4 regions of the Bacillus sp. BC08 genome follow, and region 1 is predicted to be linked to each of the others. Evidence: riboswitches for the same ligand, from Rfam matches in the RefSeq annotation. Region 1 holds a riboswitch; each other region holds the start of a gene.
What was found. Region 1 has a riboswitch for S-adenosylmethionine ahead of ACXVYO_RS13215 (ECF-type riboflavin transporter substrate-binding protein). Riboswitches for the same ligand answer to the same signal wherever they lie in the genome.
Positions count from the first base shown of each region.

Region 2: linked by a shared signal. The riboswitch ahead of ACXVYO_RS05560 (Na+/H+ antiporter NhaC family protein) and the one ahead of ACXVYO_RS13215 (ECF-type riboflavin transporter substrate-binding protein) in region 1 are both predicted to bind S-adenosylmethionine.
Region 3: linked by a shared signal. The riboswitch ahead of ACXVYO_RS21095 (bifunctional homocysteine S-methyltransferase/methylenetetrahydrofolate reductase) and the one ahead of ACXVYO_RS13215 (ECF-type riboflavin transporter substrate-binding protein) in region 1 are both predicted to bind S-adenosylmethionine.
Region 4: linked by a shared signal. The riboswitch ahead of metQ (methionine ABC transporter substrate-binding lipoprotein MetQ) and the one ahead of ACXVYO_RS13215 (ECF-type riboflavin transporter substrate-binding protein) in region 1 are both predicted to bind S-adenosylmethionine.

Region 1 covers NZ_JBTGPA010000031.1:490,072-495,962, reverse strand. The annotation lists gene ACXVYO_RS13230 (peptidoglycan D,D-transpeptidase FtsI family protein) at 1-374, shown strand, start outside; gene ACXVYO_RS13225 (macrolide family glycosyltransferase) at 773-1,951, shown strand; gene ACXVYO_RS13220 (aspartate/glutamate racemase family protein) at 2,001-2,684, opposite strand; SAM riboswitch class I at 2,835-2,950, shown strand; gene ACXVYO_RS13215 (ECF-type riboflavin transporter substrate-binding protein) at 3,090-3,638, shown strand; gene ACXVYO_RS13210 (ABC transporter ATP-binding protein) at 3,649-5,349, shown strand; gene ACXVYO_RS13205 (energy-coupling factor transporter transmembrane component T family protein) at 5,342-5,891, shown strand, end outside.
Region 2 covers NZ_JBTGPA010000023.1:123,066-128,956, forward strand. The annotation lists gene gltP (glutamate/aspartate:proton symporter GltP) at 153-1,424, shown strand; gene ACXVYO_RS05555 (DUF402 domain-containing protein) at 1,491-2,009, shown strand; SAM riboswitch class I at 2,130-2,235, shown strand; gene ACXVYO_RS05560 (Na+/H+ antiporter NhaC family protein) at 2,330-3,646, shown strand; gene ACXVYO_RS05565 (lmo0954 family membrane protein) at 3,875-4,231, shown strand; gene ACXVYO_RS05570 (PspA/IM30 family protein) at 4,288-4,950, shown strand; gene liaF (cell wall-active antibiotics response protein LiaF) at 5,057-5,797, shown strand; gene ACXVYO_RS05580 (sensor histidine kinase) at 5,797-5,891, shown strand, end outside.
Region 3 covers NZ_JBTGPA010000035.1:577,388-583,278, forward strand. The annotation lists gene metC (cystathionine beta-lyase) at 1-914, opposite strand, end outside; gene metI (cystathionine gamma-synthase/O-acetylhomoserine thiolyase) at 911-2,023, opposite strand; SAM riboswitch class I at 2,265-2,374, opposite strand; SAM riboswitch class I at 2,578-2,687, shown strand; gene ACXVYO_RS21095 (bifunctional homocysteine S-methyltransferase/methylenetetrahydrofolate reductase) at 2,758-4,590, shown strand; gene metH (methionine synthase) at 4,590-5,891, shown strand, end outside.
Region 4 covers NZ_JBTGPA010000024.1:20,625-26,515, reverse strand. The annotation lists gene ACXVYO_RS05790 (galactose-1-epimerase) at 1-960, shown strand, start outside; gene ACXVYO_RS05785 (galactokinase) at 1,144-2,313, shown strand; gene galT (UDP-glucose--hexose-1-phosphate uridylyltransferase) at 2,313-3,824, shown strand; SAM riboswitch class I at 4,087-4,196, shown strand; gene metQ (methionine ABC transporter substrate-binding lipoprotein MetQ) at 4,447-5,253, shown strand; gene ACXVYO_RS05770 (metal-sensing transcriptional repressor) at 5,651-5,891, shown strand, end outside.

The sequences.
Region 1 (5,891 bases):
ATATAAATCAAGTAAAAGAAGGATTTAGAAGGGTATTCCAAGAAGGTGATGGAACTGGGGTAAGGGCTTTCCAAAAAGCATCATATAAACCAGCAGGTAAAACAGGAACAGCACAGACAGTTTATGGTGGTGAAAGTGATATTGGAAGAAATGAAAAGGGCGAGAGAAGGGAATGTTATAATCTAACGTTAGCAGGATATGCGCCATATGATAATCCGGAAGTAGCGTTCTCTGTAGTTGTACCATGGGTTATTAATGATAAATCTGGCATTAACTCTGATATTGGAAAAGAAGTTTTAGATGCTTATTTCGAATTGAAAAACAAGCGTTTAAGTGGAGAATCGCCAAAAATAGATGATCCTAAAGAGAATTAACATGTACGAAGCGTCTCTAGCAATCATGTGAACTAGAGGCGTTTTTTCATAGGAATAAATTAGAAACGAGGAATAATAGTATAATAGATAAAGTAGAAATGGTATGTTATCTATTTAATCGAATAAAATGGGTAAAATAATTCTATCAATTATTCACGTTTTATAAAATAAATCATATATTGATAGCATAGGACAAGCTGAAAAGCTTATTCTAACCTCACAGAACACTCCTTATCACAGTTAGGCATCTACTTATGTAGATGCTTTTTTTATGTTATTAACTGACAATTATTTATCAATTTAAAGTAGCGAGCATAATAGGACTATTAGGTGAAGATTGGCGGTAATATTTACAGTATGATTAATAAGAGTATTTAAATGTAAGGAGTGAGAAATAAGTGCTAAATATTTTGATGGTTAATTTTCCAGCAGAAGGACATGTAAATCCTACATTAAGTTTAGTCAAAACCTTTACTGAACGGGGTGATCACGTACATTATATTACAACAGAACGCTTTAGAGGCAGAATTGAAGATTTGGGAGCGACTGTATATACCCATCCAGATTTATTAAAGGAGATTTCTATTGATAATGAAACTTCATCTGGGCTGAATTCTTTCTTTCATGTACATGTTCAAACTTCTTTATATATATTAAAAATTACAAAACAATTATGTGAAAGAATAAATTTTGATTTCGTAATTTATGATATATTTGGTGCTGGAGAGTTAGTAAAGGAGTATTTACAAATTCCAGGCGTAGTTTCTTCTCCTATATTTTTAATTCCTCCAGAATTTTTGGAGACGTTACCTTTTCATCCAAATGCAGAAATACAATTCCATCCTGATGAACTTTCTGAAAAATTATTATATCAAATGGAACACGAATTTGGAGTAAAGCCCAAAAATAATCTTCAATTTATGCATAATAAGGGTGATATTTCTCTCGTTTACACAAGTCGTTATTTTCAACCTAATAGCGACGCGTTCGGAGAAAATAACATTTTTATTGGTCCGAGTATTTCAAAGCGTAAAACAAATGTAGAGTTTCCACTTGAATTACTTAAAGATAAGAAAGTTATTTATATTTCAATGGGAACACTGCTTGAAGGACTCGAACCTTTTTTTAATACTTGCATTGATACTTTCTCAGATTTTGATGGAATAGTTATAATGGCAATTGGTGATAGAAATGATCGTTCTAAAATTAAGAAAGCGCCAGACAATTTTATAATTGCTTCATACGTACCCCAATCAGAAATATTAAATGAAGCAGATGTTTTTATTACACATGGCGGTATGAATAGTGTGCACGATGCTATTTATTTTAATGTCCCATTTGTCATAATTCCACATGATAAAGACCAACCAATGATAGCACAAAGATTAACTGAGCTGGAAGCAGCACATAGATTATTGAAAGAGCATGTTAATGTGCAAACTCTAAATGAAGCGGTAATAGATGCTCTTTCAAATGAAAAGTATAAACATGGTATACGAAAACTGAATGATAGTTTTTTAGAATGTGGTGGTTCAAAAGAAGCAATCAAAGTTATTACATCTCTTTTAAATAAATAGTTTGGACAATATAAAAGCATAGAGGCTTAACCTTTATGCTTTTATATTATTATCCTGCAAACTGCACAGCAGTATTTGCATGTATAAAAGCAGTATCAAAAACAGGTACAGTAAGGTCGTTTTGAGAAATAAGCAAAGGAATTTCAGTACATCCTAGCAATATACCTTCTGCACCATTTTGAATTAATGATTTTGTAATTTGTAATAGTTTTTCTTTTGATGATTCTGAAATAATCCCTTTACTTAATTCATTTAAAATAACATAATGAATAAAATCTCTCTCCTCTTTAATAGGGGTGATTGTCTCAATGTTATAGTTCGCTAGACGTGATTTGTAGAAGTCTTGTTCCATCGTTTGCCTCGTTCCTAATAGTCCAATACGTTTTATATTGTGTTCTACTATTTCTTTAGCACTTACATCACCGATGTGAAGGAATGGTATTGATATTTCCCGTTCTACTTCTTCAGCAAATAAATGGACCGTATTGGAACACATTAATAAACATTCAGCCCCGGACTTTTCAACTTTTTTTGCAACTGTTACTAATTCGTTTTTCACTTCTTCATATTGATGATTTTGTAATAAAGTAGTTACCTCACCAAAATCCATGCTATATAAAACAAGCTTTGCATTTTGATCGTATTGAGAGAGTGTAAGTGTATTAATATGTTTATAGTATAACGATGTAGATTCCCAACTTAGTCCACCAATTAAACCAATTACTTTCATCATACATTCCTCCCGAAACAATTGTGAGTTCATTATTTCATAATTCCGATAAGAATACAATGATTTAAATGTATCATTTAACAAAAAATAAAAATAATCAGAAAAGTATTGAAATTTATTCTTCTTAGTGCCATAATACGAATTACAAATTAATACTTATCCAGAGAGGTGGAGGGAACGGCCCTATGAAACCTCAGCAACCCCTAAGTACATTTATAGGAAGGTGCTAATTCCGCAGAGGACACGATGTGTTTTTTGGAAGATAAGGGGATTCTTGAACGTGAAAGAAAATGACCTCTTATATAAGAGGTCATTTTTTGTTGTATAGAAAGGGAGTGTCGATGCATAATTCATTTTTAAAATAAATATAGAGTAATTAAAGTTGACTAATATGAGAGGGGAATTGTAATGAACAAATTATCAACGAAGTTAGTAGTGGCAATCGGAATTGGAGCAGCATTATACGGGATATTAGGACTTTGGGGATTTTCAATTGCACCAAATACATTTATTAAACCTGCATTAGCTATTTTAACTGTTTTTGGAGCGTTATTTGGCCCTGTGGCAGGACTATTAATAGGACTTATCGGTCATACTGTAACGGATACAATCGCTGGTTGGGGTATTTGGTGGGGATGGGTTATTAGTTCAGGTATTATCGGATTTGCAATGGGACTCATTCAAAAAAGAGCTGGCTTTAGTGTGAAAAACGGGACGTATAATAAGGGGAATATTTCTTATTTAGCTATTGCGGGGTTACTTGGTATTGTCATTGCTATTACATTTGCTGGTGCATTCGATATTATTGTGATGGGAGAACCGTTTGACAAAATTGTTATACAAGTATTAGGAGCAACAATTGCGGATGTTATTGTATTTTTAGTACTTGGGTTACCAATTACAATAGGTCTAGCTAAGTCTAATAAGAAACATACACATTTAAAAATTGAAAAGTAGGGATGTTAACATGCAACCAGTTATTTCTTTTGAACAATTTAGCTTTCAATATGAGCATGCGGCGCAGTCTACTGTAAAAGACATTACTTTTCATATATATCCTGGGGAAAAAGTATTAATTGCTGGACGTAGTGGTTCAGGGAAGTCAACGTTAGCTCATTGTATCAATGGGCTAATCCCGTTTTCTTATGGGGGGAGTAGCACTGGAAATATTTTAATTGCCGGAAAAGACCCAAGGAAAGGGAGTATTTTTGAACAGAGTAAACAGGTAGGAACAATTTTGCAAGATCAAGATGCTCAATTTATTGGTCTTACAGTAGAAGAAGATGTAGCATTTTATTTAGAAAATGAATGTGTAAATCAAAACACTATGAAAAAAATTGTTTCAGACTCATTAAAAAAGGTAAAGCTGCATTCTTTTCATAAACAAAGTCCACATGAATTATCAGGAGGTCAAAAACAAACTGTTTCTCTAGCAGGTTTGTTAACAACGAATGCCGATATATTATTATTTGATGAACCTTTAGCGAATTTAGATCCAGTAAGTAGCTTACATACAATAGAACTTATTAAAGATATACATAGACAATATAATAAAACAATTGTAATTATTGAACATCGTATAGAAGAAATGTTAAATCTGGATTTAGATAAAATCATTTTAATGGATGAAGGGGAAATTGTTACGATAGGCACTCCAGAAGAGATTTTAACGTCAAATATATTACCATCTATCGGCTTAAGAGAACCTATGTACATAGAAGGATTAAAGAGATTACCTTTTGATAGTAATAATGCTGGAATATATCCATTTGAAAATCTTCAAAGAGACAGTGTAAGTAGCGCAATAAATGAGTGGATGGAGAAGCAAGTTTTTTGTAAAAGCACTCCTACCAACAAAGAATTATTAAAAGTAGAAAATTTATCGTTCTCCTATCCTAATAAACAAAAAGTATTAGACAATGTAAATTTCTCAATAAAAGAAGGGGAAATTGTAGCACTTTTAGGTCATAATGGCGCTGGAAAATCAACATTAGCTCATAGTCTTATAGGCATAAACAAAACAAAAAATGATAGGATTTTATTTGATGGAGTAAATATTAATTCTTGGTCTATTCGTAAACGTGGTGAAGTCCTATCTTATGTGATGCAAAATCCAAATCACATGATTACACAACCTACTGTTATAGAAGAGGTTTCATTTACATTAAAACTAAAAAAGGTTTCAAAGGAAGAAATTAAGCTTAGAGCGGAAGAGACGTTAAAAATTTGTGGTTTGTATCCATTTCGAAACTGGCCAATTCAGGCATTAAGTTATGGACAAAAAAAGAGAGTAACGATTGCATCTGTACTAATGACAAATCCGAAACTGATCATTTTAGATGAACCGACAGCGGGACAAGATTATTATCATTATAAACAGTTTATGTCGTTTATTAAAAAACTAGCCGCAAAGGGAATATCTTTTATTTTTATCACACACGATATGAATCTCGCATTAGAATACGCAGATAGAGCAATTGTTTTACATAAAGGGGAAATTATTGCAAATAATACTGCGTCTATCGTATTAGGTCATTCAAGAACGCTGCAAAGAGCGAACCTAAGGGAAAGTTCTTTATTCAAGCTAGTTAACTTTAGTGGGATTTCCTATCCTGAAAGGTTTATAGAACTTTATTTTGAGGTTACTAGGAGGGAGGAACTTGTATAGTACATACTTTCATCGTATGGATGGAGCAGTGAAATTATTGTTATTTATTTTTTGTATGACGCTTACTTTTTTGTTTTTTGATTTTCGTATATTGTTTATTGTATTTATGATTGGCTGCATCGGACTTCTAATTGCAAAAATTCCATTTCGTAAAATTTTAATTGTTTTTAGTGTAATATTTACATTTAGTTTATTAAATTCTGTCATGATTTTATTTATTACACCAACCCATGGGTCTGAATTAACTGAATCATATACTTCGTTTTTACAAATCGGATATGCGACAATTACTTATGAAACATTATTTTATGCGGCTACACTTTCATTAAAATATTTTACGTTATTACCATTTACACTTATTTTTATTTATACGACTGATCCAAGTGAATTTGTAAGTAGCTTAAGTAAATTTCGAATTCATTATAAAATAACCTATGCAATAAAAATTGCGTTACGTTATATACCTAATATTCAGTCCGAATATAAAGTTATTAAACATGCTCAAGAGGCGAGAGGGATAGCTTTTGAAAAAGGAGAAGCAG
Region 2 (5,891 bases), on a different contig from region 1:
TTTTGTTGTCAGATTTAATTTTTTGATTTATGATTTTTAACAGGGACAAAATGTAGTGAATTGTCGAATAATATGTAATACTCTTAATTTCAAGTTTTATAAATATAGAATGAAAGGTAGAGTGACACATCGAAGAGGGGGTTACAACAAATATGAAAAGAATAGGACTTGCATGGCAAATATTAATAGGACTTGCGCTTGGTATCGCAGTTGGGGCGATTTTCTTTGATAATCCAGCTGTTGTGAAGTACTTACAACCAATTGGTGATATTTTCATCCGATTAATTAAAATGATCGTTGTACCGATTGTTGTAGCAAGTATTGTTGTTGGGGTTGCTGGTGTTGGCGATGTTAAGAAATTAGGTCGACTAGGCGGAAAAACAATTATTTACTTTGAAATTATTACAACAATTGCAATTATTGTCGGTCTATTAATTGCGAATATTTTCCAACCAGGAAAAGGCGTAAATATGGAGCAGTTAACAAAGACAGATATTTCGAAATATACACATACGACAGAGCAAGTACAAAGTCATTCATTTGCAGATACATTCGTAAATATTGTTCCAACGAACATTATGAAGTCATTAGCTGACGGAGATATGCTTGCTATTATCTTCTTCTCTGTATTATTTGGTTTAGGTGTAGCAGCAATTGGTGAAAGAGGAAGACCGGTTCTTCAATTTTTCCAAGGTGTAGCTGATGCAATGTTTTACGTAACAAACCAAGTCATGAAATTTGCACCATTTGGTGTGTTTGCGCTAATTGGAGTTACAGTTTCTACATTTGGTCTTTCTTCATTAATTCCATTAGGGAAATTATTAATTGTCGTATATGGAGCAATGATTTTCTTCGTTGTAGTTGTCTTAGGACTTACAGCGAAAATATTTGGAATTAACATTTTCCAATTCTTTAAGATTTTAAAAGACGAACTGATCTTAGCATACTCTACAGCGAGTTCAGAAACAGTTTTACCGAAAATCATGGAGAAAATGGAGAAGTTCGGTTGTCCAAAGGCAATTACATCTTTCGTTATTCCAACAGGTTATTCATTTAACTTAGATGGATCAACTTTATATCAAGCAATTGCAGCTATTTTCTTAGCGCAAATGTACGGTATTGATTTATCTATTACACAACAAATTACATTATTACTTGTATTAATGCTTACATCAAAAGGTATTGCGGGTGTACCGGGCGTATCGTTCGTTGTATTGTTAGCAACACTTGGTACAGTAGGTATTCCAGCTGAAGGTTTAGCATTCATCGCTGGTATTGACCGTATTTTAGATATGGCTCGTACAGCAGTTAACGTTGTAGGTAACTCTTTAGCGGCTGTAGTTATGTCTAAGTGGGAAGGTCAGTATGACGCTGAAAAAGGACAGGCCTATTTGAAAGAAATTTCTAATAAGCAAGCAGCTTAATTATAATTTGAACAAGCTCTCACATAATATGTGGGGGCTTTTCTATATAGAAGGGAAGCGGACGTAATGAAACGTAAATATGGTGACGGTTCTTCGTGGAAGCGACTAATAGAGAAAGATTATACGGTTAAGCAAATAGAAGAGGGAATGCTAGGAATACTGGAAATAAAAAAGGTGAGAGAACCTAGTTGTAAAGAATATGATGGTAAAGAACTTTGTATTGCGGGGAATCAGTATACGTGGATTCAATATTTCGTAGCCGGGAAAAACTTTGCGATTACAGCTATGTTAGATGATCAGAAAAAATTAGTGCAATATTATATTGATGTGGCGAAAAAATATGAAATAGACGACCGTGGTTTGCCGTATTTTGATGATTTATATTTAGATGTAGTATTATTACCGAACGGTAAAATGTATATATTGGATGAAGATGAGTTAGAGGATGCTTATAAAAGTGGCGATGTTACAAAAGAAGAGTATGAGTTAGCTTGGTACACTACGAAATGGATAATAGCTGCAATAAAAAGTAGTGAATTTTATTGGATTTCAATATTAGAAGAAGAAATCAAAAAGTTAAAATGATTATTGTATTCAAATTTTTGCATAATTACCAAAAAAATCTATACAAAAAATAATTGACTTTTGTTTTGTAAGCGAGTAAAGTTAGGGAAGAAATTATTATTAAAAAATAAATATGAAACCTTCTTATAAAGAGAGGCGGAGGGACTGGCCCTACGATGCCTCGGCAGCGGACTCGATTTCAGAGTGCTGTGCCAAATCCAGCAAGCATGTGCTTGAAAGATGAGAAGAGTGTTTCTTATAGATGTATAAGACCTCTTCTCATTGGAAGAGGTCTTTTGTTATTCATTAGAAAAAGGTTGAAACTAGGGAGAGATGGTACTTTGAAAGAAACGAGAGGAAACGGTTTGGCTTTATTACCACTTGGGATATTTTTGGCGCTATTTATTGGTTCTGGGATTATTACAGGTGATTTCTATAAATTGCCAATACTTGTAGCAATTTCAATTGCTGTAGGGGTCGCTTTAGCAATAAATCGTAAAGAAAGCTTTAATGTAAAAGTAGAGCGATTTGCTAAAGGTGCAGGGAACCCAGATATTATGATTATGGTTCTAATTTTTGTGCTTGCAGGAGCATTTTCTGAAACAGCAAAAGGGATGGGCGGCGTTGATTCTACAGTTAACTTAGCGTTATCCGTTTTACCGCAAGGATTTATCGTAGCTGGAATTTTTGTTATAGGGGCATTTATTTCGTTAGCGATGGGAACTTCAATGGGAACAATAGCTGCATTAGCACCAATTGCTGTAGGTATTAGTGGGCAAACTGATATCTCCATTGCACTTACGATGGCTACTGTTGTTGGTGGAGCGATGTTTGGTGATAATTTATCATTTATTTCAGATACAACAATCGCAGCTGTACGTTCGCAAGGAACAGAAATGAAAGATAAGTTTAAAACGAACTTTTTAATTGTATTACCGGCGGCTATTATTACAATTGTACTTTTAGTAATCGTTACTTTAGGAAGCGATACGCAGATTAAAGCGCATAGCTTTGACTGGATAAAGATTTTACCGTATGCAGGAGTACTTATTACAGCGCTACTTGGTTGGAATGTGCTTATTGTGTTAACTGGTGGGACAGTACTATCCGGTGTTATCGGTCTTTTAGATGGAAGTTACACGTTAGAGAGTTTCTTTAAAAGTGTAACAACTGGAATGGGCGGTATGATGGAGTTAGTATTACTTGCTATTTTAATTGGCGGTATGGTCGAACTGATTCAATATAATGGTGGCATTCAATATTTAATGAATATTTTAACGCGTAACATTCGTTCGAAAAAAGGAGCAGAGTTCGGTATCGCTGGCTTAGTAAGTATGACGAATATGTGTACAGCGAATAATACGATTTCTATTATCTTTACAGGTCCGCTTGCGAAAAACATTGCAGATCAGTATGAAATTGATCCTCGTAAATCAGCGAGTGTATTAGATCTTTTCTCATGCTGTGTGCAAGGGTTAATCCCGTATGGTGCTCAAATGTTAACAGCAGCAGGGTTTGCGGCGTTATCTCCAATTGAATTGTTACCATATGCGTTTTATCCAATCTTAGTTGGAGTATGTGGAATTATTTCTATATTAATTGGTTTCCCGAGGTTTTCTAAAGTGGCGGGAAAGAAAGAATATCATAAAACAGCATAATGAAAAATGAAGTTTATGCATAGTAACGAAAGCCGTACAGAGAGTATTCTCTGTACGGCTTTTTATGTGCAATAAAAGAGTGAAACATCCTATCCAATCGTAGTTTTTACAAAAGGCTGAATGTGACTCGGTCTTAAGTCTGAGTTAAAAACGGTTCTTAAGCTCGTTATGGAAAGATGAAAAAATAGTTAAGATAAGAGTATCAAATCGAAGGGAGGCAAGCACAAGATGAAACAATTTCTAGCGTTTATCGCGGCTGGTATTTTAGCTTTAATTGCTCTTGGCAGTCTTGCTGGTATTATAGGGTTCGCAATTGGAGCAGGAGTTGTGTATTGGAGCTATAAATCATTTGTGCGAGCACAATCATTTTTTGGAAAGTTAGCTTGGGGTATTGTTGGTTTGATCGGCTTGTCCATCGCCCTTTCTCATTCCCCAGCACTAATCGGTATCGCAGCATTAGTAGTTTTATACTACGGATACCGTGAGTGGAAAAAAGAAAAAAATGTAGTTGTTGATTCTGCACCAGAAAGTTCTAAACCATATAGCAACTTTGAAGATGAGTGGAACAAGTTAATGAAAAACTAATAAAAAATTAATAAAAATCAAATTAAATTTATAAAGTAGAAGAGAGGAAGATTATAATGAAACAATCTTTATTCGGACGTGTACGCGATGCAATTTTAGCAGATTTTCATAATGTGTTAGATGAGAAAGAAAGAAAAAATCCAATCGCTATGTTAAATCAATATTTACGCGATAGTGAGCGTGAAACAACAAAAATTGAGAAGTTAATTCAGCGTCATAAAACATTAAAATCTAATTTCGCTCGTGAGCTTGAGCAAGCACGTTATTTCGTTAATAAAAGATCAAAACAGGCTATCATCGCTCAAGAAGCAGGCGAATTACAGTTACACGAACGTGCATTAGAAGAAGTAGCTTATTATGAAGGGCAAGTAACTCGATTAGAAGAAATGTATGCAGGTGTTGTAGAGCAAATCGATGAGTTAGAGCGTCGTCTTTCTGAAATGAAAAATAAATTAAAAGAAATGCACGCAAAGCGCATGGAACTAATGGCACGTGAAAATATGGCACATGCAAATCGTCGTATGAATACTGCGATGCATAAAATGGATGAAAATAATCCATTCTTACGCTTTGAAGAAATTGAAGATCATATTCGTGACTTAGAAACTCGTATGAATGAGGAGCATGAACGTGACACATTTGATATGAAGATTGCAAAGCTTGAGCGTGAAATGAAAGAAAAGAATGATGTATCGTTAACGAAAGAGTTAACAAAATAATAGTAGTATATTATAAAACAGGCTTATGATATAGTGATAGGAGAAAAGGTGTTGGAAAGCAATGCCTTTTCTTCTATGTATATGTGAAAAGAAGGGGGGAGCTGAAATGAAGAAGCATTTTTCAAAAACACAATTAATGGGGATGCTCCTCATCATATTTGGATTCGGTCTTTTTCTTGATATGATACTTGGACATTTTGAACCAGGTGGTCTCATTTTTGCATTTATTATGCTTATGTTTGGAAGGCATTATCGTAAAAAGAATCGTTACGTACGGGGAAATGTATTTTTATTTGTTGGTGGTATCGTATTTTTATTCTTCTTATTTTCATCAGCAGCATTTGTTCTTGTCGTATTTGCTTGTTTAGCTTTAATTGGTTATCAACTGATTCAACAAGGACATCAGCAAAAAGCAATGAAGGTTGAAATTAAAGAAAAAGGAATTATAGACGAAGAGAAGCAAATATATCGTACAGAACCGTATTTAAAAAATATGTTTGTAGGGAATATACGAATGATGGATCATATTTATGAACTTGAGGATATTAATGTTCAATATGGTGCTTGTGATGTGGAAATAGATTTAACAACTGCTATGATCCCAGAAGGGGAGACGGTAATTGTTATTCGCGGTGTCGTTGGTAATATCCGTTTATATGTGCCATATGATATTGAACTGTCTTTAAATCATTCTGTTATTGTCGGACGTGTGCTTCTGCCAGGTCATGAAGAAACAGGATTTAACCGCAATGTTACATTTAGAACAGAGCAGTATAAAGAGGCTCCTCGTCGTATTAAAATTATTTCTTCGCTTGTCGTAGGCGATACGGAAGTGAGGAAAGTATAATGAAAAAACAAAAAAATATTTCGTGGATGTATATTCGTTATTCTATGTTGTCCTCTGTTAGTATCGCACTTATTTGTACAATTGTATATGTATG
Region 3 (5,891 bases), on a different contig from region 1:
GATTGTAAAGTGAAAGATAGGACAGCTCCGGCTGATGTAGCTTGAGATTGTTGAATGTCAAATCCAAGATGTGTTTGTAAACCAGGATAATAGACATTTTGAACTTTAGCGTGCTCTTGTAAATAGTGTGCAATTTTATTGGCGTTAGCAGCTGAATGTTCAAGACGTACATGCAATGTTTTTAGGCCGCGAAGCACGAGAGAACAATCTTGAGGACCTAAAATAGCGCCGAATGCATTTTGTAAAAATCCAAGTTTTTGGGCGAGTTCGGCATCTTTTACAACAGCTAACCCGGCAGTAACATCACTATGACCGGCAATGAATTTTGTGGCACTATGAAGAACGACGTCGGCACCAAGATCAAGTGGCTTCTGGAATAATGGTGTCAAAAATGTATTATCAACAAAAGTAAGGGCATTAATAGATTTGGCAAGTTGAGAAACAGCACGAATATCTGTCACTTTTAAAAGTGGATTAGAAGGTGTTTCTACATAAAAGAGTTTTGTGTTTGGCTTAATGTTCTGCTTTATTTCTTCCAAATTGGTCATATCAACAAATGTATGTGAAACACCGTAACGTGAGAGAACTTCAGTTATAATTCGATAAGTGCCTCCGTATACGTCTTCTGAAATGAGTACGTGATCACCTTGTGAAAGAAGGAGGAATGCAGTAGAAATCGCTGCAATTCCCGATGCGAAGGCAAATCCTTTTGTTCCGCCTTCTAATAAAGCAATGATATCTTCAAGCGCTTCACGTGTTGGATTACCAGAGCGGCTATAGTCATATTTCCCGAACGTATCTACATCAAATTGGTGGAATGTTGATGTGTTATAGATGGGAACGTTAACAGCTCCTGTTTGCGAGTCGTGTTTATATTGGTTGTGTAGTAAAAGTGTATCTATAGAATAACTCATATTCTTACACCTTCTTTTACAAGTTTAATGGCTTGCTGTAAGTCTTGAATTAAATCGTTACTATTTTCAATACCGACGGAAAATCGAAGAAGACGATTACATACACCGTTTGCTGTTCTGATTTCTTCAGGAATATCAGCGTGTGTTTGTGTTGCCGGATATGTCATTAAACTTTCAACACCACCGAGACTTTCAGCAAATGTAATTAAGGATAAAGATTGTAGGAATGGATTGATCCAAGTTTCATCTTTTAAACGAAATGAGATCATGCCGCCTCTTCCAGGATAAAATACATCTGTCACACCATCTTCATCATTTAAATAAGCAACAACTGCTTTTGCATTTTCTTCATGTTGTCTCATGCGAAGCGCTAACGTTTTCATACCACGAATTAATAGCCATGAATCAAATGGGCTTAAGACCGCGCCTGATGCATTATGATAATGAGCGATTTCCTCACAAAGTTCCTTTCCTTTTGCAACGACAAGTCCGCTTAGTACATCGTTATGCCCGCCTAAATATTTCGTTGCACTATGCAGTACAATGTCTGCACCTTCTGTTAATGGCTGCTGTATATAAGGTGTGTAGAATGTGTTGTCGACAATAAGGAGTAGTCCGTGTCTTTTTGCTACAGTTGCGACAGCGGTAATATCAGTAACTTGCATTAATGGATTAGTCGGAGTTTCTATGAAAATAGCTTTCGTTTCAGTTGTGATAGCTTTCTCAATTTGTTTAATAGATTGTGTATTTACGTATCTACATCGAACGTTCCACTTTTTTTCGTGCTCAGAAAATAATCGATAAGTGCCACCGTATAAATCTTCAGACACAATAAGTTCGTCTCCAGAACGGAATAGCGAAAGGACGAGGAGAACAGCCGCCATTCCGGAGCTACAGGCATAACCTTGTTCGCCGTATTCTAAGTCTGCGATTGCCTGTTCTAAAAGACCGCGAGTTGGATTTCCAGTTCGTGAATAGTCAAAACCAGTAGATTTACCAATTCCTTCGTGACGATAAGCAGTTGAGAAATAAACAGGCGGATTAACAGTTCCTGTTGTAGTTTCGCTCCGGTTTCCGATTTGTGCTAGTTTTGTTTCAATAGTTGACATGTAAAAATTCCTCCTTTTTAAATTAACAATTAAGTGAATGTAAAGTGAAACATTAATCAGTGAGGGGGCATCCCCCACTGATCATCAGCCCTCACCAATCGGGCTTTTACGGGCAGTCGATTCTCACCTAACTTCTTTGCTTCAGCTGAATTTTGAGTTGGGAATCTTACTGCCCTCAAATAGCGGGGGAAAATAAAAAAAGCCTTCTAAGAAGAAGGCTTTCGGTTTGAATAGAGTCTTCTTCTCATCTGTCAAATTTTTCACAATTTGCTGGAATTAGCACCTTATTAACAAATGTTAATGGTTGCTGAGGCGTCATAGGGCCAGTCCCTCTACCTCTCTAGATAAGAATGTTCGTATGAAATTTTATTATGTTTTTAACTTTACAACAAAAGATAATTGAATTGCAACTTTATTTTAAATAATTTTTATTTTTCCGCAAGTGTCATTGACTTTTGCATTTGTGCATGCTAAATTTATTAAAAAATTAACAAACATTGTTAAAAGGGGAACGTATTTCCTTTTAGCTACATAAATAAAATAATAAAGACAAACTCTTATTGAGAGCGGTGGAGGGAAAGGCCCTGTGAAACCCGGCAACCTTCAAACAAAATGTTTGAAACGGTGCTAATACCTGCAAAACGAATGTTTTGCATGATAAGAGGAGGATTGATTATGTCCCCCTCTTCAAAGTGAAGAGGGGGTTTTTATATTGATAGAAATGAGGGAGATTTGTGAAATTACTAGATTTATTATCAAAAGGAATTGTAATAGGTGATGGGGCGGTTGGAACGTTATTACATTCACATGGCTTGCAAAGTAGTTTTGAAGAATTAAATATATCTGATCCGGATTTAATTATATCGATTCATAAGCAATATGTAGCTGCTGGGGCTGATGTAATTCAAACAAATACGTACGGAGCAAATGAAGCGAAATTACGTATGTATGGTTTAGAAAATCAAGTTACTGAAATTAATAGAGCGGCAGTAAAATTGGCGAAAGCATCTGTGACAGAGAGAAATGCAATTTTAGGAACAATTGGTGGCATGAAACATATCGGAGCTGTTACAACAACTGATATGGAGCGAGAATTTATGCTACTTGAGCAGGCAAGTGCATTACTAGAAGAACAGGTTGATGGACTGCTATTAGAGACTTTCTATGATGAGTTTGAATTACTTCATGCTGTTCAGGTGTTACGAAAACAAACGAATATTCCAATTGTAGCTCAATTAGCATTGCATGAGGCAGGCACAACTCAAAATGGAAATGATGTAAATGAAATCTTAAAACAACTTCTAGATTACGGTGCAAATGTTGTTGGATTGAACTGCCAACTAGGACCGCTTCATATGACGGAAGCTTTTAAAATGATATCGATTCCGCAAAATGGATACTTGTCAGCATATCCGAATGCAGGTCTCCCAAATTATGTGGAGGGACGTTACGTATATGAGGGAAGTCCAGCTTATTTCGAAGCGATGACACCAAAATTTATTGAGCAAGGTATTCGGTTATTAGGTGGTTGTTGTGGCACGACTCCAGAACATATTGAAAGTATGAAACGTGCAATTGCAAATGTTACACCTGTAATAGAAAAGGATACGATTCAAAGACCAAAAGTAGTTCATACACACGAGAAACGTTCGAAAGCTCATGTCACATTAGCAGAGAAAGCAAAAAAACAAACAACAGTAGTAGTGGAATTAGATCCACCGAAAACATTAGATACGCAGCGATTTTTTGAAGGCGCAAAAGCATTGAAAAGAGCTGGAGCAGATGCTATTACTCTAGCAGATAATTCATTAGCATCGCCTCGCGTCTCGAATATGGCAATGGGGGCATTATTAACGAAGCATGATATTCCGGTATTGACGCATTTAACGTGTAGAGACCATAACGTCATCGGACTACAATCTCATTTACTAGGCTTATCAGCGTTAGGCATGGAAGAAGTGCTAGCTTTAACTGGGGATCCAGCACGTGTTGGTGATTTTCCAGGTGCTACTTCTGTATATGATTTGTCCTCTATTGAGCTCATTAAGATGATCAAAGAAATGAATGATGGGCGCTCCATTTTAGGGAAATCAATAGGACCAGCAACAAGATTTTCAGTAGGAGGTGCGTTTAATCCGCATGTAAGACATTTAAAAGCAGCGGTTAAGCGGATGGAACGGAAAATAGATGCTGGAGCGGAATATTTCTTAACACAGCCAATTTACGATATAGCGTTAATTGAAGAAGTGTATGAAGCGACAAAGCATTTGGAACAACCTATTTTCATTGGGATTATGCCATTAATAAGTAAACGGAATGCAGATTTTCTTCATTTTGAGGTGCCAGGAATTACGCTACCTGAAGAAATAAGGGAGAGAATGGATGGACATGAAACGAAAGACGCAGCAATTGAGGAAGGGATTCGCATTTCACAAGAATTGATTGATGCAGCGATGAAATATTTTAACGGCATTTATCTTATTACACCATTTCTAAAATATGAAATTACAGAACATCTTGTTAAATATGTGAGAGAAAAGCAAGAAGTGAAAGAAGGTATTAACTGATGAAATGTATAGAAGAAAAATTACAAAATAACATCTTAATATTAGATGGTGCAATGGGAACAATGATCCAGCAAGAGGACTTAACTGCGGAAGATTTCGGAGGAGAAGAGTACGAAGGTTGTAATGAATATTTAGTAGAAACAAGGCCGGATGTCATTTTAAAGATTCATAAAGCTTATATTGAAGCTGGAGCGGATATTATTGAAACAAATACATTTGGGGCGACAAATATTGTATTAAGTGATTATGAGTTGTCTCATTTAGATGAGGAACTAAATGAGAAGGCAGCGCGTTTAGCAAAGCAAGCGGTTAACGAAAGTGGGAAAGAAGTATATGTTGCGGGAGCAATGGGACCGACAACGAAAGCGATTAGTGTTACTGGTGGTGTGACGTTTGAAGAATTAATTGAAGCCTATACACGGCAGGCAAGAGGATTATTAAATGGCGACGTAGATGTATTACTCGTTGAGACGAGTCAAGATATGCGTAACGTGAAGGCTGCTTATATTGGAATTCAAGCAGCTTTCGACGAGCTAAATAAAATTGTACCCATCATGATTTCGGGAACGATTGAACCGATGGGAACGACTCTGGCTGGGCAAACAATTGAGGCTTTTTACTTATCGGTAGAACATATGAAGCCATTGTCTGTTGGATTAAACTGTGCGACTGGTCCGGAGTTTATGAGAGACCATATTCGTTCCCTGTCTGATTTGTCGGAGTGTTACATTTCTTGCTACCCAAATGCAGGTCTTCCTGATGAAGATGGACATTATCATGAATCTCCATCTTCTCTCGCTGAAAAAGTGAAGCGATTTGCTGAAGAAGGATGGGTTAATATTATCGGTGGTTGTTGTGGCACAACACCAGAACATGTAAAAGCAATGAAATCTGCGTTAGCGTCTCTTAAGCCGCGTGAACAGCAAGAGAGAGCTGGGCATGGGGTTAGTGGATTAGAGGCACTTCAATATGATGATTCTATGAGACCGTTATTTGTTGGTGAAAGAACAAACGTTATTGGATCACGTAAATTTAAACGATTGGTAGCAGAAGGGAAATTTGAAGAGGCTGCTGAAGTCGCAAGGGCGCAAGTGAAGAAAAATGCTCATATTATTGATATTTGTATGGCAGATCCTGATCGCGATGAAATAGAAGATATGGAAAACTTCTTGGCAGAAGTTACGAAAGTGTTAAAAGTACCGATTATGATTGATTCAACAGATGAAAATGTGATGGAGCGAGCTCTTACTTATATTCAAGGAAAAGCTGTTATTAATTCAATTAATTTAGAAGATGGAGAA
Region 4 (5,891 bases), on a different contig from region 1:
TTGACATTTTCAGACCTAGGAGCTCGTATTACGAGTTTAAAGGTACCGACAACGAATGGCTTACGTGAGCTTATACTTGGTTTTGATACGGCAAAGGAATATCTAGAAAAAGATTTATATATTGGTGCCTCAATCGGACGTGTAGCTGGACGAATTCGAAATGGAACTTTTCAAATAGATGGGGAAATCTATAGAGTACAAGTTGATGAGAAAACCGGGAACACTTTACATGGCGGTACTCCAGGATTTGAAAGTAAAAAGTGGCAATATTGTGTTGTCGAGAATAATGATGAGACCTCAGTGATATTTCATATGTTGAGCCCGCATGGTGAAAATGGTTTTCCGGGGAACCTTGATATTGAGATACGTTATACCTTGACTAACACTAATGTTTGGAAAGTAGAAACTAGAGCGACAAGTGACAAAGATACCTTATTCAATCCAACAAATCATGTGTACTTCAATTTAACTGGTGATGTAGCACAATCCGTAAATGAACATAAATTGTGGGTGGATAGTGATAGATTTGCACCATTAGATTTGGAAAGTGTTCCAATTGGTGTGAAGTTGCCTGTAGAAGGGACTGCATTTGATTTTAGAAAGCCAGTTAAACTCAAAGAAACTTTCAGTAGTAATTTTGTTCAAAAAGAATTAGTGGATGGAATTGATCACCCATTCTTCTTGAATCGACCTGAACTATCGCATAGTTCAGTGAAACTCACTAGCCCGGATGAAGTGGTTTCTATTGAAATAGCTACAAAAGAGCCCAGTGTCGTCATCTTTACAGCAAATTTTGGTAAGAATACTCCACTCATGCATGGTAAGCAACTTGCAAACCATGGCGGAATTACTTTTGAAACACAGGTTTGTCCAGGTGCTGAACAGTTTTCTGATTTTGGGGATATGGTTCTTAGGGCGGATTCAACTTATCAAACGGTAACAGAATTTCATATTATTTGAGGGCATAATTTTTAATAGTTTCTTTAAATATGAAACATGTATAGAAGGATTAGATACTGCAATCGGAACTTATTTAAAATACGATGTTGTGTCTAGAAATGATGTTGAACGGTTAGAAGTGGTCGAATGAATAATCGAATGGCTCCTATATTTAAAACGAATGCAAAAGGGAGGTTTATATTTATGGAAAAGAAACGTGAGCTAACTTTTAAATTTGCTGAGATATTTGGAAATCAAGAAACAAATCAATATTTTTCTCCAGGACGTATCAACTTAATAGGGGAACATACAGACTACAATGGTGGTTATGTATTCCCAGCTTCTATTACATATGGGACTTATGGAGTGGCCAGGCGTCGTGAGGATGATAGAGTATTAGTTTATTCAACGAACTTTGAGGAACTTGGAGTAATTAGCTTTACTGTGAATGAATTAAATTACGATAAAAACGATAATTGGGCGAACTATGTAAAAGGAGTTATTTTAACGCTGAAAGAAGCAGGGTATAAAATAGACTCTGGTTTTGAATTATTAGTTGAAGGGACGATTCCAAATGGAGCGGGCCTTTCAAGTAGTGCTTCACTTGAATTACTTGTAGGCGTAGTATTAGAAGGCCTGTTCAACTTAGATGTGACGCGACTTGAATTAGTGAAAATGGGTAAAAAAGTTGAGAATGAATTTATTGGTGTGAACTCTGGCATCATGGATCAGTTTGCCATTGGATTTGGTGAAGAAGACAAAGCAATTCTTCTAGATACTAATACGTTAGAGTATGAAATGGTACCAGTGGTTTTGAATGACTATGCGATTGTAATTATGAATACGAATAAGCGCCGAGAACTAGCAGATTCAAAATATAATGAACGTCGTGCTGAATGTGAAGAAGCACTCGCATGTCTCCAAACAAAGTTGGAAATTAGGGCACTTGGAGAACTAAGCAAAGCAGAATTTGATGCAAATCAAAATCTTATTGGGAATGAAATCTTAATGAAACGCGCCAAGCATGCAGTTTATGAAAATGAGCGTACAAAAAAAGCAAAAGAAGCTCTTACTGCAAATGATTTAGAAGAATTCGGAAAGCTATTGAACGCTTCTCATGCATCTTTAAGAGATGATTATGAAGTTACTGGGCTGGAATTAGATACATTGGTAGCCACTGCACAAAAACAAGAGGGTGTACTTGGGGCACGTATGACTGGGGCTGGGTTTGGTGGATGCGCTATCGCATTAGTAAAAGAAAGTAAAATCCATGCTTTTAAAAACAATGTTTATGAGGAATATCTTAAAGTTGTAGGATATGCGCCTGTCTTTTATGTAGCACACATTGGTAGTGGAACTACAGCAATCGGATAATGAATGGGGTGAAAAAGATGGAAACAAGCCAAGCAATTTATGATTTTACTACACTTGCAATTGATAATGGAGCCATTGAAGAAAGTGACCGAATTTATACGCACAATCAACTATTACGTTTGATTGGCGAATCGGACATGGGTGAGATTAATAGTGTAGTCGAAATGGACCCGCACGTGCTGTTAAATACACTGATAAATAAAGCGATGGAAAATCTAAAAATCTCTAAAAATCAAGTTAATTGTGAAATGTTTGAAGCGCTTTTAATGGATGTGATTACGCCACTTCCATCTAAGGTTAATGCGAATTTTCAGAAGGCATATCGTACAAGTCCTAAACAAGCAACGGATTATTTCTTTGAACTTAGTAAACGAAATGATTACATAAAGACACGTGCAATGGAAAAAAATATTCAATATGTAGCAGAATCAAAATATGGCGAACTGGAGATTACTATAAATTTATCCAAACCAGAGAAAGACCCCAAAGAGATCATGGCAGCTAGAAATACACCGAAGGGTAATTATCCAAAATGTTTACTTTGTATTGAAAATGAAGGCTATTTTGGTCGCTTGAACCATCCAGGTAGAAGCAATCACCGAATCATTAATATTGAGCTAGATGGAGAAGAGTGGGGGTTTCAATATTCACCATATGCCTACTTTAACGAACACTCCATCGTACTATCTAAAAAGCATCGTCCAATGAAAATTTCTCGTGAGGCATTTTCTCGTTTGTTTAGTTTTGTAGAAATAATGCCACACTACTTTATTGGTTCAAATGCGGATTTACCTATTGTAGGAGGGTCTATTTTAAGTCATGATCATTATCAATCTGGACGCCATAACTTTCCAATGGCAAAGGCTAACGTTCTTAAAACATTTGAATTACCTGCCTATCCAAATACTTCTTGTGGTATCGTCAACTGGCCAATGAGTGTGATTCGTCTTTCTTCCCTAAATAAAGACGAACTAATTAATGCCAGCACCTATATCCATGAAAGTTGGAAGAACTATTCAGATGAATCCTTACAAATTCGTGCGCAATCAAAAGATGGTACAAAACATCATACAATTACACCAATTGTACGGCGACGTAAAGAAAAGTACGAAATTGACCTTGTACTTCGTGATAATAATGTGAGTGAAGAATACCCTGATGGAATTTTTCATCCACATCCAGATGTACAACATATTAAAAAAGAAAATATAGGACTTATTGAAGTTATGGGCTTAGCAATTCTCCCCCCACGTTTGATTGTGGAGCTTTATGAAGTGGAGCTGTATTTGTTAGATAAGGGGGGGAATGTTCCTAAAATTCATCAAAAATGGGCAGATGAATTAAAAGCCCAGGGGGGATATACAGAAGACAACATTAAAAGATTTCTTCAAATTGAAGTTGCAAAGAAATTTGAACGCGTCTTAGAAGATGCTGGTGTTTATAAGGTGAATAAAGAGGGTAGAGCAGGGTTTGATTGCTTTATTAAAGAGTTACAAAGTATAAATCGATAGGTGATGACTAGGTGCCAGTATTTGTTTTAAGTCGTGCAAGATATTACCGCGCTACTGTATAACAATGAATCTAAGGATAAAATAAGTGGTTTTAATTGATGAATTTCTAGGGGTAATGCCACACAACTATTAACATAGTATATTGAAGTTTTGTTTTTTCATAAATGTTTATTGACATAACGATTTTATGTTGATAGAATTCAATTCATAAAATATGAAAAATTTAATAGATTTTGAATCAGATGAAAATTAAATCTGATTTCTCTTATCCAGAGAGGTGGAGGGACTGTGCCCTGTGAAACCCAGCAACCATCAATTTTTACATTGAAATGGTGCTAATTCCTGCAAAGCAAATGCTTTGAGAGATGAGAGAAAGGGATAGTATCGATATATGCATACAAACCTTTCTGCTCATTCTAAGGGCAGAAAGGTTTTTTTGTTGTAAGACTATTCTGAGGGGAAATAGAGCGATTTATACAGTCCGTGTTTAGAAGGAATAACGATGTGAAAATCGATGAACTAATTTGTGCATGTCCTAGTGTTGTTCTAATAAAATGGATTATTGATTTGTTACAGCGTGAATTAATAAATAAATACATAAAAGAAGAAGGGTGTTTACAACATGAAAAAACTATTACTATCAGGACTTATTACAACGGCAATTTTTGGTTTAACTGCTTGTGGAGGAAAAAGTGAAGATAAGCTTGTTGTTGGTGCTTCTAATGTACCTCATGCAGTAATTTTGGAAAAAGCAAAACCATTACTTGAGAAAAAAGGTGTAGAACTAGAAATTAAAAAATTCCAAGACTACGTATTACCAAATAAATCATTGGCGAATGAAGATTTAGATGCAAATTATTTCCAAGGTATTCCATTCTTAGAGAAAGAAATGAAAGACAAAAAATATGATTTTGAAGTAGCTGGAAAAATACACATTGAACCAATCGGTTTATATTCTCAAAAATATAAAAATCTAAAAGAGCTTCCAGATGGTGCAACAATTATTATGAGTAATGCAATTACTGATCATGGACGTGGTTTAGCGATTTTACAAAAAGAAGGCATTGTAAAAATTAAAGATGGTATAGATCCTGTAAAAGCAACCGTAAAAGATATTGCAGAAAATCCGAAAAATTTGAAATTCAAAACAGATATTGAGCCTGGTTTATTAACGCAAATGTATAAAAATAAAGAAGGGGATGCTATTTTAATTAATGCTAACTATGCAATTGATGCAAAATTAAATCCAAGAAAAGATGCAATTGCGATTGAAGGTAAGGATTCTCCATATGTAAACGTAGTTGCAGTTCGTAAAGGTGACAAAGATAAGAAAGAAATTAAAGCACTTGTAGAAGTATTGCATTCGAAAGAAATTGAAGATTTTATTAATAAGGAATATAACGGTGCTGTTATACCTGTAAAAGAATAACTTTGAAAACTAAGGAATTGCGCTCTTTACAACTTAGTATTTTAAAACTGGTGAAAATTAATTATTTTATTAAGGGCTACTAAGGTAGCCCTTTTATATTTGTAACGAGAAATTGTTAGGGAATGTACACGAATGGAGGCTTTAGTTGAAGAACATAGCACAAAAGTGATTAAGAATTTTACTTTATTGAGTTTTGATGGAGAATGTAATGTTTTTTTGAAAAAGGATAGGGTATCATGAAAATCTAGACTGAGAAGCTAATAAATTGTTAAGAATAAGCATAGAGTGGAAATATACTCTTATGGGGTATCATACGTAGATAATTAGTGCTATAATTGGTATACTCGTAAAAGCAATTGTTTTATTGGATGAAGAGAAACTTTAAGAAGGTGATAATATGGATCATAAAGAGCATGAAGCGGTAACACATAGATCAGAAAAAGAAAAAGAACAAATTATAAATAGATTAAAGAGAATTGAAGGACAAGTCCGCGGTATTCAAAATATGATTGAAAATGATCGTTATTGCGTGGATATTTTAGTGCAAATTTCAGCGATTAATGCAGCGATGAAAAAAGTAGGAATGGGTGTATTAAAAAACCATACAAGTCATTGTGTTTCAGGTGCTATTAAAGATG